3 regions of the Pectobacterium cacticida genome follow, and region 3 is predicted to be linked to each of the others. Evidence: predicted binding sites of a transcription regulator. Region 3 holds the regulator's gene; each other region holds the start of a gene.
The links. Region 3 encodes LexA, which represses DNA repair genes until DNA is damaged. Its sites were predicted from a motif close to TNCTGTATGTACATACAGNA; they were not measured.

Region 1 (5,165 bases), 2.0 Mb from region 3:
AGACGATCAATTTTTGTGTTGCAAAAGACGAAGCAGAACGGCTATCGCCGCCCGCTTCAATATTTATTATTTAGTGGCGAGCCCGTCTAAATAACGTTCAGCATCCAGTGCCGCCATGCAGCCAGTACCCGCTGAGGTTATCGCCTGACGATAAATATGATCCATCACATCACCTGCGGCAAAGACGCCCGGAATGCTGGTTTGCGTCGCATTACCGTGAATCCCAGACTGTACTTTAATATACCCGTTTTCCAATGCTAACTGGTCGCCGAAGATGCTGGTGTTGGGGCGATGTCCAATAGCGATAAATACACCGGCCAATTCCAGTTCTTCCACGGCTTCGCTTTGTGTGTCACGGATACGCACACCCGTCACGCCCATATCATCGCCCAGTACTTCATCTAGTGTACGATTGGTATGCAAGATAACGTTGCCATTTTTGACTTTATCCATCAAACGATCGATTAAAATCTTCTCTGAACGGAATGTCTCACGACGATGGATTAGATGTACTTCAGCAGCAATGTTAGACAGATAAAGCGCTTCCTCTACCGCAGTATTCCCGCCGCCGACCACCGCGACTTTCTGGTTACGGTAGAAAAAACCATCGCAGGTGGCGCAGGCCGATACGCCTTTTCCTTTGAACGCCTCTTCTGATGGAAGGCCAAGATAGCGCGCTGATGCTCCTGTCGCGATAATCAGCGCGTCGCAGGTATACTCGGCGCTATCACCAAACAAACGGAACGGGCGATGCTGCAAATCGACGCTGGTAATATGATCGAAAATGATTTCGGTATTGAATTTGGCCGCATGCGCATGCATACGTTCCATTAACAGCGGGCCCGTTAAATCATCGGCGTCGCCGGGCCAGTTTTCGACTTCGGTTGTCGTTGTCAACTGACCGCCTTTTTCCATACCGGTAATTAATACTGGCTGTAAATTTGCTCGTGCAGCATAAATGGCGGCGGTATAGCCAGCCGGGCCTGACCCCAGAATCAATAACTTGTGATGTTTAACGGTACCCATGCTTTCCTCATTTCATTACGACAGATAATGTTCATGTAGAGGTTATCTACGACAAACGGACTTACTGATAACAACAATTGATTACTCTGAACCTATCTACCATGGACAATCGACGATTGTAAGGAAATTACCGCCGTAAAAAAAGTATACAGAAAAGTTGCAGGCTATTTGTTTAATCGTTAACGACGATGGTGAGGCCAACTCGCTGAAAAACCAGCCACATTTATAAGTAAAATGATTAGCGCTATCCCAGCAAAGAGGTCTTGCTTATCCAATCTGGTAGTTTCTTCTGATTTTCGTTGTTTTGCTTTGACAATCGGCTGTGCATTTGCGAAAACATCTGGGTAAGAGGAAATTTTTTGTATGAGGACAGTCGAAAGCTCGGCTTTTTATTCGTATTTGCGCTGGCAGGCCCTTAGGCCAGGGAGGTGACGTGAAGGCTTTTTCTTCATAAATAGGCAATACGTGGGTCAAGAACACGTCGTTTGACTTTATACAAAATAGGTTGCGTGTCTTCTTTAAGGGTAGCTCTGATACATGAGGTCTATCGGGGTAAGGCAGGGGCAGGGAAAAGTGAAGAGAGACAATAATAATGGTAGACACTAAAAAACGGCCAGGAAAAGATCTCGATCGTATTGATCGTAACATCCTGAACGAATTGCAAAAAGACGGACGTATTTCTAACGTTGAGCTTTCCAAACGGGTTGGACTGTCGCCAACGCCTTGTTTGGAGCGCGTGCGTCGTTTGGAAAGACAAGGGTTCATTAATGGCTACACAGCGCTGCTAAACCCACATTATCTCGATGCGTCACTGCTGGTTTTTGTTGAAATAACACTAAATCGCGGGGCGCCAGATGTTTTTGAACAGTTTAATTCCGCAGTACAAAAGCTGGAAGAAATCCAGGAATGTCATCTGGTTTCCGGTGATTTTGACTATTTGTTGAAAACACGTGTTCCGGATATGTCTGCTTACCGGAAGTTGCTGGGTGAAACTTTACTGCGTTTGCCGGGCGTCAATGACACTCGCACCTACGTCGTAATGGAAGAAGTGAAGCAAAGCAGCCGTCTGGTCATTAAGACGCGCTAACGTGTGGGTGCAATACCCGATAAATTCAGCTACACTCCTGTGAATTTATACAGCTCCAGCGCCGGGTTTTCTCGGCGCTTTGTCATAAACCTTACAGGCCCTGGAGAGACGCTTGAGCCAGGAATATACGGAAGATAAAGACGTTGTGCTGAATAAACTCAGTGGAACGCGACGTTTGCTTGAAGCGGTTTTAATCGTTGTGGCGCTTTTCGCCGTTTACCTCGGTGTCGCATTACTCAGCTTCAGCCCCTCTGACCCCAGCTGGTCTCAAACCGCATGGCATGAGCCTATTCATAACCTGGGCGGGGTTGCGGGAGCATGGCTGGCTGACACGCTGTTCTTTATTTTCGGGGTGCTGGCCTATGCTATTCCGCCGATTATGTTATCCCTCTGTTGGGCCGCTTTCCGCCAACGCGATAACTCGCAAGCGATAGATTATTTTACCTTTTCGCTGCGTCTGATCGGTACGCTGGCGCTGATTTTGACATCATGCGGCTTAGCGGCGTTGAATATTGATGACCTTTACTATTTCGCTTCAGGCGGCGTATTAGGGAGTCTACTGAGCAGCTCAATGATCCCACGCTTCAACAGCATGGGGGCGACATTGATTCTGCTGTGCGTGTGGGGCGCGGGCTTAACGCTTTTTACCGGTTGGTCTTGGTTAACGATAGCTGAGAAAATTGGTGCCGCCGTGTTGGGCTGTCTGACATTCATGTCAAATCGCTCACGTCGTGATGAAAATTATGGTGAAGAAAACGATCGCGATGAAGATGCGCTTTCCCTGGCAAGTGAACATCAAGATACAGCGCGCGGTGACGCTGTAACACCGCATAGTGATGACGATGATATTCTGTTTTCCGCCCCTTCCGTCACTGAGGTTATAAATGCGTCGACGATGCAGAGCGTTGCAAAGGCGGGCGCGGCTTGTAATGAAGACACTGCGGCTACACCACAACCTCCCTCGCACACGGAAACGCCAACACAGTCTGATCGGTCATTATCTGACATAGCGCCATTGATAACACCATCAGCGGCGGATAACGCGCCAGCGCACAATCCTCCTCTATACACTTTTGATCTCCCTGAGACGCCTGCCGATCTTACCAGTCGGTCTGGGCCGTATAGCCCGGCGACGATGTCCGATGGACATCGTCATGAAGAAAATACTGAACCGCCGGTGTTGACGTCAGCCGAGGTTCATCCTCTTTCTGAATCGTCGCAGCCTGCCCGCGATGGTGAGTTCGCTGTAAACAACACCTTTATGCCTGCATTTAGCGCCGATGCTGATGATAACCCGCAGATTAAGCGCGGGCAGGGGCCAGAACTGCCACGTCCAAATCCAGTACGTATCCCGACACGTCGCGAACTGGCCTCTTACGGCATCAAATTGCCATCGCAGCGACTGGCTGAAGAGCAAGCAAGGTCAAAGTCTCCCCATCGGCACATTGGTACGGAATTAGCCAGCGGTGAAGTTGAAGAGGCCGCACTGGATGATGCTCAACAGGAAGCCGCATTGCAGCAGGCATACCTAGAGCAGCAGCGTCAGCGCTACGGTGATTCATATCCGTTGCAGCAAGACGATGAAGACGCGCAGTTAGCCAAAGATTTTGCAGCGCAGCAGCAGTCGCGTTACGGCGCAAGCCTACCGCCGCAAGAGGAGGATAATCCACCACCGAGTGCGTCGTCCTTGAACAACGAACCAGAGCGATCTGCACCCGTGGCGCCGCATAACGCTTTCTCATTCACGCCGTTTAGCGCAGAAGCAGAAGATGAGTTAGATGACCCTAATCCCGTATACCCTAGGGTTCAGCCTGCCCATCACGAAGAGACGGATCTTCCGCCAATGCATGTTAGCGATGACGACGATGGCGATGAACGCGGCTTGTTAACTGCCAGTCAGCCAGTGCGACAAGCATCTGCGCCTATTGAGCCGGTAAAACAGGAACATGAATCAGCACGGCATCCCGCCATGGAGGGCTTGATTCATCCGTTCCTGGTGCGTAATGAACAGCCGTTGCAGAAACCCACAACGCCGCTGCCAACATTAGATTTATTAACGCCGCCGCCGTCCAGCGAAGCACCTGTGGATGATTTCGCATTGGAAAAAACGGCGCGGTTGATTGAAATGCGGTTGGCTGATTTCCGGGTAAAAGCAGATGTTGTCGATCATTCTCCTGGGCCAGTCATCACGCGATTTGAGCTTGATCTGGCGCCCGGCGTTAAGGCGGCGCGTATCTCGAATTTGGCGCGTGATTTAGCGCGTTCACTGTCGGTGGTCGCCGTGCGTATTGTTGAGGTGATTCCTGGTAAGCCGTATGTTGGATTGGAATTGCCCAATGCCCATCGTCAGACGGTATATCTGCGGGAAGTTTTGGATTGCGACAAATTTCGGGATAATCCTTCCCCGCTATCTATCGTTTTGGGTAAAGATATTGCCGGTGAACCTGTTGTTGCCGATTTGGCCAAAATGCCGCATCTGCTGGTCGCCGGTACGACCGGATCCGGTAAGTCGGTCGGCGTTAACGCTATGATCATCAGTATGTTGTATAAGGCAACACCGGAAGATGTGCGTTTCATCATGATCGATCCAAAGATGCTTGAGCTTTCGGTGTATGAAGGCATTCCGCATTTGTTGACGGAAGTGGTGACCGACATGAAAGATGCGGCAAATGCGCTACGCTGGTGTGTTGGTGAAATGGAACATCGTTATAAACTGATGTCGGCACTCGGTGTGCGTAATCTGGCGGGTTACAACGAACGGGTGATGACGGCAAACGCAATGGGCCGCCCGATCCCTGATCCGTTCTGGAAACCCAGCGATAGCATGGATATGACGCCACCGGTATTGGAGAAGCTGCCTTATATCGTTGTTATGGTTGATGAGTTTGCTGACTTGATGATGGCAGTGGGAAAGAAAGTTGAAGAACTGATTGCTCGGCTGGCGCAAAAAGCGCGCGCAGCGGGGATCCACCTAGTGCTGGCAACGCAGCGTCCCTCGGTTGATGTCATCACCGGGTTAATCAAGGCCAACATTCCAACGCGTATTGCATTT
Region 2 (5,165 bases), 1.6 Mb from region 3:
GATCGACGCGGCAGCGCAGGCCGATGCCTTGTCGCCGCTTGCACGCCGCCAATTGATACAGTTCATCAATACCTTGTGTGACAGGGATTTGTTAGACATGCAAGCAGAGTACAGCGGGCTGTTTGACCGCGGTCGGGCAACGTCGCTGCTGCTGTTCGAGCACGTTCACGGTGAGTCGCGCGACCGTGGTCAGGCAATGGTTGACCTGATGCAGCACTATGACGATGCCGGGTTGGCGCTGGATTGCCGTGAGCTACCGGACTACCTGCCGCTGTACCTTGAGTACCTTTCTCGTCTGGAACCCGCGCAAAGCCGCGCGGGGTTACTCGACATCGCGCCGATTCTGGCATTGATTGGGGCGCGTTTGCAGCAACGCGATAGTCGCTATGCCGTGCTGTTCGATCTGCTGCTGGCACTGTCCGGTAGTGACCTGAAAAGTGACGATGTCACGTCTAAGGTGGCAGGGGAAGCGCGTGATGATACGCCGCAGGCGCTGGATGCCGTGTGGGAAGAGGAGCAGGTTAAATTCCTCGGCGAAGAAGGCTGCGCATCGGCCCAGCAAACGCAACACCAACGCCGTTTTGCTGGCGCGGTGGTGCCGCAATATTTGAATCTTGACGCGACATCGGCGGGAGGGCAACGCTAATGAGTGCAATCACGAACTCTTCTTTTATAAACTTCAGCAATATATTCTTTTTTGACATCTATCCTTACCTGGCGATGGCGATTTTCCTGATTGGTAGCTGGGTGCGCTATGACTATGGTCAATACAGTTGGCGTGCCGGGTCGAGCCAAATGCTGGATAAGAAAGGGATGCGTCTGGCGTCTAACCTGTTCCATCTGGGGATCCTGGGTGTCCTTGCCGGGCATTTCCTCGGCATGCTGACGCCGCACTGGATGTACGAAGCCTTCCTGCCAATGGACGTCAAACAGAAAATGGCGATGTTCGGCGGCGGAGCGGCAGGCTTGCTGACGTTTGTCGGTGGCGTGCTGTTATTAAAACGTCGGCTGACTAATCCGCGCGTTCGTGCCACGTCCAGCGTCGGCGATATTCTTATCCTGTCGTTGCTGGTGATCCAGGCGGGCTTAGGGCTTCTGACCATCCCTTTTTCGGCACAGCATATGGATGGCAGTGAAATGCTGAAACTGGTCGGTTGGGCGCAAAGCGTGGCGTTCTTCCAAGGGGGGGCATCAGCACATCTGGCGGGGGTGGCGTTGATCTACAAGTTGCACATCGTATTGGGGTTAACGCTGTTTGTCCTGTTCCCGTTCTGCCGTCTGGTACACATCTGGAGTGCGCCGGTGGAATACCTGACACGTCGCTACCAACTTGTACGTAATCGCCGTTAGGCGTGATGTAACACGGTGGCGTTAGCACGACGCCACCGCGCTTGTTTGGCGTTTATTGACATTCCGCTTATTTACTTACCCTCGCCAATTTAACGTCTCCGACCATTACTCATTTCATCGAAAATTTATTGGCGCTATCGCCTTACGTAAGGAAAGCGCACACCGTTACGGCTCAACGCGGGCAGTGAATTTTGTCCATTGCACTATTGGCGATCGTTTTTTATACTGTATAAAAATACAGTTATATTGCCGTGCCGAGAGGCGAACAGAGAAATGAAACGATATCTTCCTGAGCCCTGCCCAGATAAGCAGGCGCTAAATCTTTATGCCGCTGCGGTGCCTGCGGGATTCCCCAGCCCGGCGAATGATTATGTTGAACAGCGTATCGATTTGAATAGCGTGTGTGTTCGGCATCCTTCGGCAACCTATTTTGTACGAGTTGCTGGTCACTCGATGGTGGAAGGGGGAATTCACGATGGCGATCTGGCCGTGGTCGATAGTGCATTGCAGGCGCGTCATGGCGATATTGTGATTGCCGCGCTGGATGGCGAGTTCACCATCAAACGGCTACAGGTAACCCCTACGTTGGCGCTAGTGCCGATGAACGCTGCCTATACACCGATTCCAATTAAAGACCGCGAGAGTCTCGCTATTTTTGGCGTCGTCACTTACGTTATTCATGCGACTCGATAATGTACGCCCTCGTTGATGTGAATACCTTTTATGCCAGTTGCGAAAAGGTTTTTCGCCCGGATTTGGCGCATAAGCCGGTCATTGTGCTTAGTAACAATGATGGATGTGTGATTGCCCGTTCTCATGAAGCGAAAGCGCTGGGCGTAAAAATGGGGGTGCCATTCTTTCAGATCGACGAACTGATTCGTCGGCATAATATTGTGGTTTTTTCCTCTAATTATGCGCTTTACGCGGATATGTCGGCGCGCGTGATGAGTATTTTGGAAGAGATGGCGCCTGCGGTAGAGATCTACAGCATTGATGAGGCTTTTTTGCATTTATCCGGCGTCGCGTGGCGTACCTCGCTTGAGGACGTTGGGCAGCAGATTAAAACGCGCATAAAGCGTGAAGCACATTTACCCGTGGGTGTGGGTATTGCGCCGACCAAGACGTTAGCCAAATTAGCCAATCATGCGGCAAAAACCTGGCGTAAAACACACGGCGTGGTGGATTTATCCAACCCTGAACGCCAGGAAAAGCTGCTGGCAATGACGCCCGTTGGCGAAGTCTGGGGCATTGGCCGCCGACTGGCGCGCCAGATGGAAACGATGGGCATCGATACGGCATTGGCGCTGGCTCGCACCGATCTTGCCTATATTAGAAAGCACTTCAGCGTGGTGGTTGAACGGACGGTACGCGAATTGCGCGGGCAGCCTTGTCTGGACATTGAGGCCTTACCGCCAGCCAAGCAGCAGATACTCTGTTCCCGCTCATTTAGTTCGCGCATTACGGACTATACGCACCTGCATCAGGCGGTTTGTCGTTATGCCGAACGCGCAGCGGAGAAATTACGCCATGAGGAACAGTTTTGCCGCCAGATTTCCGTTTTTATCCGTACCAGTCCTCATGTTCCCCACGGAGAATACTATAGTAATCAGGCGACATGTGTGACATCCACGCCGACCAACGATACCCGTGACATTATTGCACGGGCGATTGAGGCGCTGGCGCGGCTCTGGAAGCCAGGCTATCGCTACTGTAAGGCCGGTGTGGTGCTATCCGATTTTTATCCCCAGGGTGTGGCGCAATTAGATCTGTTTGATGCGGCGAAACCTATGACGAACAGTGCCAGTTTGATGGCAACAATTGATCGCATCAATCATTCGGGCAAAGGGAAGATCTGGTTTGCCGGTCAAGGTATTAATCCGAGTTGGTCAATGAAACGAGAACGGCTTTCGCCTGCGTACACCACGCGGATGGACGATTTAAGGGTTGTTAAATCATGATGCTGCCGGAAAAAATACCGGATCGCTATGAGTATCCAGAACATCTGCGCACCGAAGTGGATGGGCTGCCGGCCGTGCCCGGTGTTTATATCTTTCACGGTGACAGCGAAACGTTGCCGCTGTATATCGGTAAAAGTATCAATATCCGCGCACGCGTATTGTCACACATGCGTACACGCAAAGAAGCCAGGCTGCTCAGGCAAACACGACACATTAGCTTTATTGAAACGGCGGGGGAGATCGGGGCGTTACTTTTGGAAGCGCAGATGATCAAACAGCAGGCACCGCTGTTTAACAAACGGCTGCGACGCGCTCGCCAGCTCTGTTCGCTCCGTTTAACCGCAGCGCGGGTTGACGTGGTGTACGCCAAAGATGTCGATTTTTCCACGACGCCTGGGCTTTATGGGTTGTTCAGCCATCGTCGTGCCGCGATAAACGCCCTAAAAATTATGGCTGATGAAGAAAAGCTCTGTTTAGGTCTATTGGGCGTAGAACATTTGCCCGCTGGCAGAGCGTGTTTTCGTCATGCATTAAAAAAATGTGCGGGCGCCTGCTGTGGCAAAGAATCCATCTCGGAACATCACCATAGGCTAGCGCTCCGGCTCAATGCCATGAAGCTAAACTGTTGGGCTTATCCTGGTCGTATTGCAATCAAAGAACATCGCCAGGTGAAGACGGATTATCACATTATTCATAACTGGTTTTATCTGGGAACGGTCGCGCAGTTGTCAGACGTCGCCGCGTTAAAGCGCGTTGCCGCAAATTTTGACAGCGACGGTTATAAGATCTTATGTAAACCGATCGTCAGCGGTAGCGTGGAGATCATCCCGCTTGATGAATGACACAGGAATGACGCATCAGATTTTCTTTACTATCTGTCAGGCGTTTATGGAAACCTTAACTATACTTGAATTCGCGTCTTATCTGTCAAGGATTGGCGTTTGGGTCCATAGGTATGATGAAATAAAGCGAGGTTATTATGGGTATTCTGTCCTGGGTGATTTTTGGTTTGATCGCGGGGATTTTAGCTAAGTGGATTATGCCCGGTAAAGATGGCGGTGGTGTGATAATGACGATTTTGCTCGGGATAGTGGGGGCTGTTGTCGGCGGCTACATCAGCACTTTCTTCGGGTTTGGTCGGGTGGATGGGTTTAACTTCGGTAGCTTCATCGTAGCCATCGTTGGTGCGATCGTGGTTCTGTGGATCTACCGTAAAGTGCGTGATTAATGCTTCACCCGTTGCCCCTGCTTAGGGGGCAACATCCTTTCTCTACTTTATCTTAATCGTGTTGTTGGCTCAGTGTGTTATCACGCTATCCAGCGCGCGCAGGTGCTCAGGTTGCCATGACAGGGTGACTTCGGTACCCGCCTTCCAGTGCGGTTGGATCTCGCTGGCGGGGAGTTTCACCATGAACTGCGGCTGCCCAGCCACTTCGGTCATCATTCTGACGTGATCGCCCAAATAAATGAACTGTTGAATCCGAGCCTTAACCTGTTGCATGTTGCTATCGAGGTGCTCGGCGTTGACGTGGATACGCTCGGGGCGGATACAGAGCGTAATTTTCCTACCCTGTGAGCTGGGGCGTACTTTTAGCGCGCGCAGCGACGTGCCATCATCCAATGTTGCTCGATAGAATGCGCCTTCCGCCTCGGCACGCGTGGCGATCAACGTATTGTTTTCCCCAATAAACTGGGCGACAAAGGCATTTTCCGGTTTCTCGTAGAGATCGCTGGGACTATCCATTTGCTGGATAATGCCATCATTAAAGACGGCGACACGGTTGGACATCGTCATCGCTTCGCTCTGATCGTGCGTGACATAAACTACGGTTAACGCAAGAGATTCATGTAATTCCT
Region 3 (5,165 bases):
ATATCGGCACGCCCTTGTTCAAGGCGTTCCCACGCGCCTGCCAGCACTTCCGTCAGAATCGATACCTGCGTGTTCGCCTTGAGCGCCAGTTTATCGATTAAGGGAAAAAGCCGCTGGGTAGGAATCAGCGCTTCCGTCACAATCGTCAGGTGCGTTTCCCAACCGCGCGCCAGTGCTTCCGCATCCGCGGTCAGTTTATCTGCCGCCTCCAGCAATATACGACCGCGCTCCAGCAGCATACGCCCGACGTTAGTGAATTTGGTGCGATGCCCGGAACGATCGAACAACACCACATCTAACTCTTCTTCCAGTTTTTGCATGGTATAGCTCAGCGCGGAGGGCACCCTGCCCAGTTCGTCAGCGGCCGCCGCAAAACTGCCGCGGCGATCGATCGCATCCATCACCCTCAAGGCTTCCAGCGTCAGTGCTCGTTCTCTCGCCATCGTTTTCTCATTCAGGAATTTTGAATATACCCACCAGATTAACTAGCTAACAATCCAACGTCCACACAATTACTATCGGTTTAATAAATAATTATCCGAGGATTACGGTTATGATCACACGAAGAGCGGTAGGACAATGCGGTCAGGCCGACTATGGCTGGTTGCAGGCGCGCTATACCTTCTCTTTCGGTCACTATTTTGATCCACAGTTGCTGGGCTATGCTTCTCTACGCGTGCTTAATCAGGAAGTGCTAGCGCCGGGGGCATCGTTCCAGCCACGGAGCTACCCACGGGTAGATATCCTGAATATTATTCTGCAGGGTGAGGCCGAATATCGCGACAGCAACGGCGCACATGTTCACGCTAAAGCTGGAGAGGTATTGTTGCTCGCCACTCAGCCAAACGTCAGTTATAGCGAACACAACCCCAGCGCCAGTGCTCCGTTGACTCGCCTGCAATTATGGCTGAACGCTTGCCAGACGCGGGAAAACAGCCCGCTACAGCGTATGGCATTAAATTCATCAAGTCACACGCTGCTTGCTTCGCCCGAAGGTGAAGATCAGAGCCTGCAACTGCGACAGCAAGTTTGGGTCCATCATGTCGATCTCCAGCAAGATGCGCAAAGCGCAATCACCCTACAGGGCAACCAGGCCTACCTGCAGCTGATCCGTGGTTCAATGATAGTAAAGGGCGACCATAACAGCGAGGTCTTACACTGTGGAGACGGCGCATTTATTAAACAAGAACCGTCACTGACGCTACGGGCTGGATCGCCGGTACGAGCCTTGCTTATCGATCTGGTGGTATAACGCTATTATCGCAGGATAATGCCGCCAGTTCGGCGTTTTTACGCAATCGTGATAAGATATCCGCCTTAATTCTCAATGCGTCAGGGTGATATGGCAATGAATTCAACCCAACAGGACAAACTGCTTGCCCAGGCTGAACAAATTTGTCAGCAACGCGCTGTGCGTCTCACGCCCCAGCGGTTAGAAGTTTTACGCCTTATGGCCCAACAACCCGGCGCGATCAGCGCATATGATCTGCTCGATCTGCTGCGGGTTTCCGAGCCTCAGGCCAAACCGCCGACGGTCTATCGTGCGCTGGATTTTCTGCTGGAGCAGGGCTTCATTCATCGAGTCGAATCCAACAACAGTTACGTACTGTGTCACCATATCGAAGACCAAAGCCATACCTCCGCCCTCTTCATCTGCGATCGCTGTGGGCAGGTGACAGAACGTCAAACCGAAGGGGTGGAGGAAACGCTACGCAATTTGGCGCAACAGTCAGGATTTACGCTGCGTCACAGCGTTGTGGAAGCACACGGGCTATGCAGCGACTGCCAGGAAATAGCATCATGCAAACAGCCGGATCATTGCGATCATGACCATAGCGTGCCGATAAAAAAACGTTAATGCCTAAAGACGCAACTTCCAGCCACTAGCCGTGCGTAGCCACAAACTGTTAGCTCCAGTCGCTGTTACGAATGATGCCAACCGCTAAGCCTTCTACCGAAAAATTTTGCTGGCGCAGATCGACAACAATGGGGGCAAACTCTTCATTCTCAGCGAGCAAATACACCGTATTACCTTGTTTCTTCAGGCGTTTTACCGTCACTTCATCTTCGATACGTGCGACAACGATTTGCCCGTTGCGAACATCTTCGGTTTTGTGCACAGCGAGTAAATCGCCATCCATAATGCCAATATTTTTCATCGACATGCCGCTTACTCGCAGCAAAAAATCAGCGCTGGGTTTGAACATTGCAGGATCGACCTGATAATGACATTCGATATGTTCCTGCGCGAGCAGCGGCTCACCTGCGGCGACGCGCCCCACCAAGGGGATCCCCGTCTCTTCTTCCATCAGAAGGCGAATGCCACGCGAAGCGCCTGAGACAATTTCAATTACGCCTTTACGCGCCAATGCCTTTAGGTGCTCTTCCGCCGCATTGGGTGAGCGGAACCCCAATTGTTGAGCAATTTCCGCACGCGTTGGCGGCATTCCAGTCTGCGCAATATGATCGCGGATTAAGTCATACACCTGCTGCTGCCTTGCCGTTAATACTTTCATCCCGCCCCCTGGTTGTTTATACAGTCTTTCCGTGAGTATATACAGGTAAGTCAACATTGGGAATGCCGATGTAGGCAAAGCCCTGACTTTTATTTGCTTATGCGTAACGTCAGGCAAAACACTGCCAGAGAATGCCTCCCCAGACAACAGCAGCAAACAGGAAAGCGATGAAAACGGCCGCGGAGCCCATATCTTTAGCTCGACCCGATAATTCATGGTGTTCGCAGCCAATGCGATCGACAACCGCTTCAATGGCACTATTGGCTAACTCGAAGAGCATAATCAAGACGACAGATCCAATCAGTAATAGTTTTTCGACTAGCGTAACGGGCAATAAACACGCAACGATGATGCCGACACTCGTCAGTAGAGTTTCCTGACGAAATGCCGCTTCGTGCCGCCACGCCTGTTTCAGCCCATTAAGGGAATAACCAGTCGCCTTAATAATCCGGGTTACTCCCGTCGCTTTATTCATTTATCCTCCACTTTTTATATAAAATAGTTCGCATTTTAACGCGCTGGTGTTGTCTCATCACCACAGATCTCCGGCGCAGTTTCTGGTATCCTTGCCGCGCATCGCTAACAAGAGGCTCCAAGTTGTTATGTCAGGCTGGCGTAAAATTTACTACAAGCTATTGAGTTTCCCGCTGAAACTGCTGGTGAAAAGCAAAGTAATTCCTGCAGATCCCGTGGCTGAGTTGGGGTTAGATCCTTCACGTCCCATACTCTATGTTCTGCCCTACAACTCTCAGGCGGATCTGTTGACGCTACAGGCGAAATGTCTGGCATTGGGGTTACCCGACCCTTTGCAATCATTCGACTTTAACGGCATCGAACTCCCTAGTTACGTTTTTATCAATGACGGCCCACGCGTCTTTCACTATTACGTTCCCAAACAGGAATCCGTCAAGCTGTTCCACGACTATCTGGATTTGCATCGTGCCAATCCAGATCTGGATGTACAGATGGTTCCCGTTTCCGTCATGTTTGGGCGTTCTCCAGGACGCGAAGGCCACGCTCAATCAACACCTCATTTACGGTTACTTAATGGCATTGAGAAATTTTTCGCCGTCCTGTGGCTAGGTCGTGACAGTTTTGTCCGCTTCTCCAGCCCGGTGTCTCTGCGCTATATGGCGACCGAGCATGGCACCGATAAGACGATAGCCCACAAACTGGCGCGTGTCGCACGTATGCACTTCTCTCGCCAACGTTTGGCGGCTGTTGGCCCGCGCTTGCCGGTGCGTCAGGAGCTGTTTAACAAACTGTTGGGCTCCAAAGCGATCAAGAAAGCCATCGAGGACGAAGCACGCAGTAAGAAGATCTCTCATGAAAAAGCGCAACAGAATGCCATTGAATTACTGGAAGAGATCGCCGCCAACTTTTCCTACGAGGCGGTGCGTCTGTCGGATCGCGTATTAAGTTGGACATGGAACCGCCTTTATCAGGGGATCAATGTTCATAACGCTGAGCGTGTTCGCCAACTGGCAGAGGATGGTCACGGCATCGTTTATGTGCCTTGTCACCGTAGTCATATGGACTACCTGCTCCTGTCTTATGTCTTGTATCACCAGGGGCTGGTGCCGCCGCACATCGCCGCGGGAATCAATCTTAACTTCTGGCCAGCGGGGCCGATATTCCGCCGTCTTGGTGCGTTTTTCATTCGGCGAACCTTTAAAGGCAACAAACTGTATTCAACCATTTTTCGCGAATATCTGGGGGAGTTATTTGCCCGCGGCTATTCCGTTGAATATTTCATGGAGGGCGGGCGCTCGCGTACGGGGCGCCTGCTGGAGCCCAAGACCGGAACCTTGGCGATGACCATTCAGGCGATGCTTAGAGGCGGTACGCGGCCTATCACGCTGGTACCGATTTATGTCGGCTACGAGCATGTGATGGAGGTCGGTACTTATGCGAAAGAGCTCCGCGGCGCGGTGAAGGAAAAAGAAGGCTTTATGCAAATGGTACGCGGTTTGCGCAAACTGCGTAACCTCGGCCTGGGATACGTGAATTTCGGCGAACCGTTGCCGTTGATGAGCTATCTAAACCAACATGTGCCGCAGTGGCGTGAGGCTATTGACCCGATCGAAACGCCACGGCCAAATTGGTTGACACCGACGGTGCAGAATATTGCGATGGATGTCATGGCACGCATTAATAATTCTGCAGCGGCAAACGCGATGAACCTGTGTTCTACCGCGTTATTGGCATCGCGCCAGCGTTCATTGACGCGCGAACAAATGCGCGAACAACTAGAGTGCTACCTGCAACTCTTACGTCAAGTTCCTTATCATGAAGATATTACCGTCCCCCAAAAAACAGCGGATGAATTATTGGAACACGCGCTAAGTCTGGGCAAATTCGAAGTTGAGAAGGATAGCGTTGGCGATATTATCATTCTACCGCGTGAGCAGGCGGTTCTAATGACATACTATCGCAATAACATTCAGCACCTATTGGTCTTGCCGTCGTTACTTGCCAGTATCGTCATGCACCATCGCCGGATTACGCCTGCCGAAGCGGTTCGACAAATTACGTTGATCTATCCGCTCCTGCAATCTGAATTGTTCCTACATTATTCTCGGGAACGCTTACCGGATGTACTGGAAATGTTGGCTAACGAACTGGTGAGACAGCAGTTGCTGTGCCGTC

Region 1: the regulator LexA is predicted to act here: its motif matches at 2,149-2,168, upstream of RFN81_RS07455 (DNA translocase FtsK 4TM domain-containing protein).
Region 2: the regulator LexA is predicted to act here: its motif matches at 1,574-1,593, upstream of umuD (translesion error-prone DNA polymerase V autoproteolytic subunit).

The regions. Positions count from the first base shown of each region.
Region 1 covers NZ_CP133656.1:1,562,566-1,567,730, forward strand. The annotation lists gene trxB (thioredoxin-disulfide reductase) at 67-1,026, opposite strand; gene lrp (leucine-responsive transcriptional regulator Lrp) at 1,619-2,113, shown strand; gene RFN81_RS07455 (DNA translocase FtsK 4TM domain-containing protein) at 2,226-5,165, shown strand, end outside.
Region 2 covers NZ_CP133656.1:1,908,028-1,913,192, forward strand. The annotation lists gene narJ (nitrate reductase molybdenum cofactor assembly chaperone) at 1-646, shown strand, start outside; gene narI (respiratory nitrate reductase subunit gamma) at 673-1,350, shown strand; gene umuD (translesion error-prone DNA polymerase V autoproteolytic subunit) at 1,624-2,043, shown strand; gene umuC (translesion error-prone DNA polymerase V subunit UmuC) at 2,043-3,308, shown strand; gene cho (excinuclease Cho) at 3,308-4,150, shown strand; gene RFN81_RS08920 (GlsB/YeaQ/YmgE family stress response membrane protein) at 4,288-4,536, shown strand; gene RFN81_RS08925 (ABC transporter ATP-binding protein) at 4,606-5,165, opposite strand, start outside.
Region 3 covers NZ_CP133656.1:3,542,944-3,548,108, forward strand. The annotation lists gene RFN81_RS16135 (LysR family transcriptional regulator) at 1-443, opposite strand, end outside; gene RFN81_RS16140 (pirin family protein) at 554-1,252, shown strand; gene zur (zinc uptake transcriptional repressor Zur) at 1,349-1,858, shown strand; gene lexA (transcriptional repressor LexA) at 1,908-2,516, opposite strand; gene RFN81_RS16155 (diacylglycerol kinase) at 2,626-2,991, opposite strand; gene plsB (glycerol-3-phosphate 1-O-acyltransferase PlsB) at 3,119-5,165, shown strand, end outside.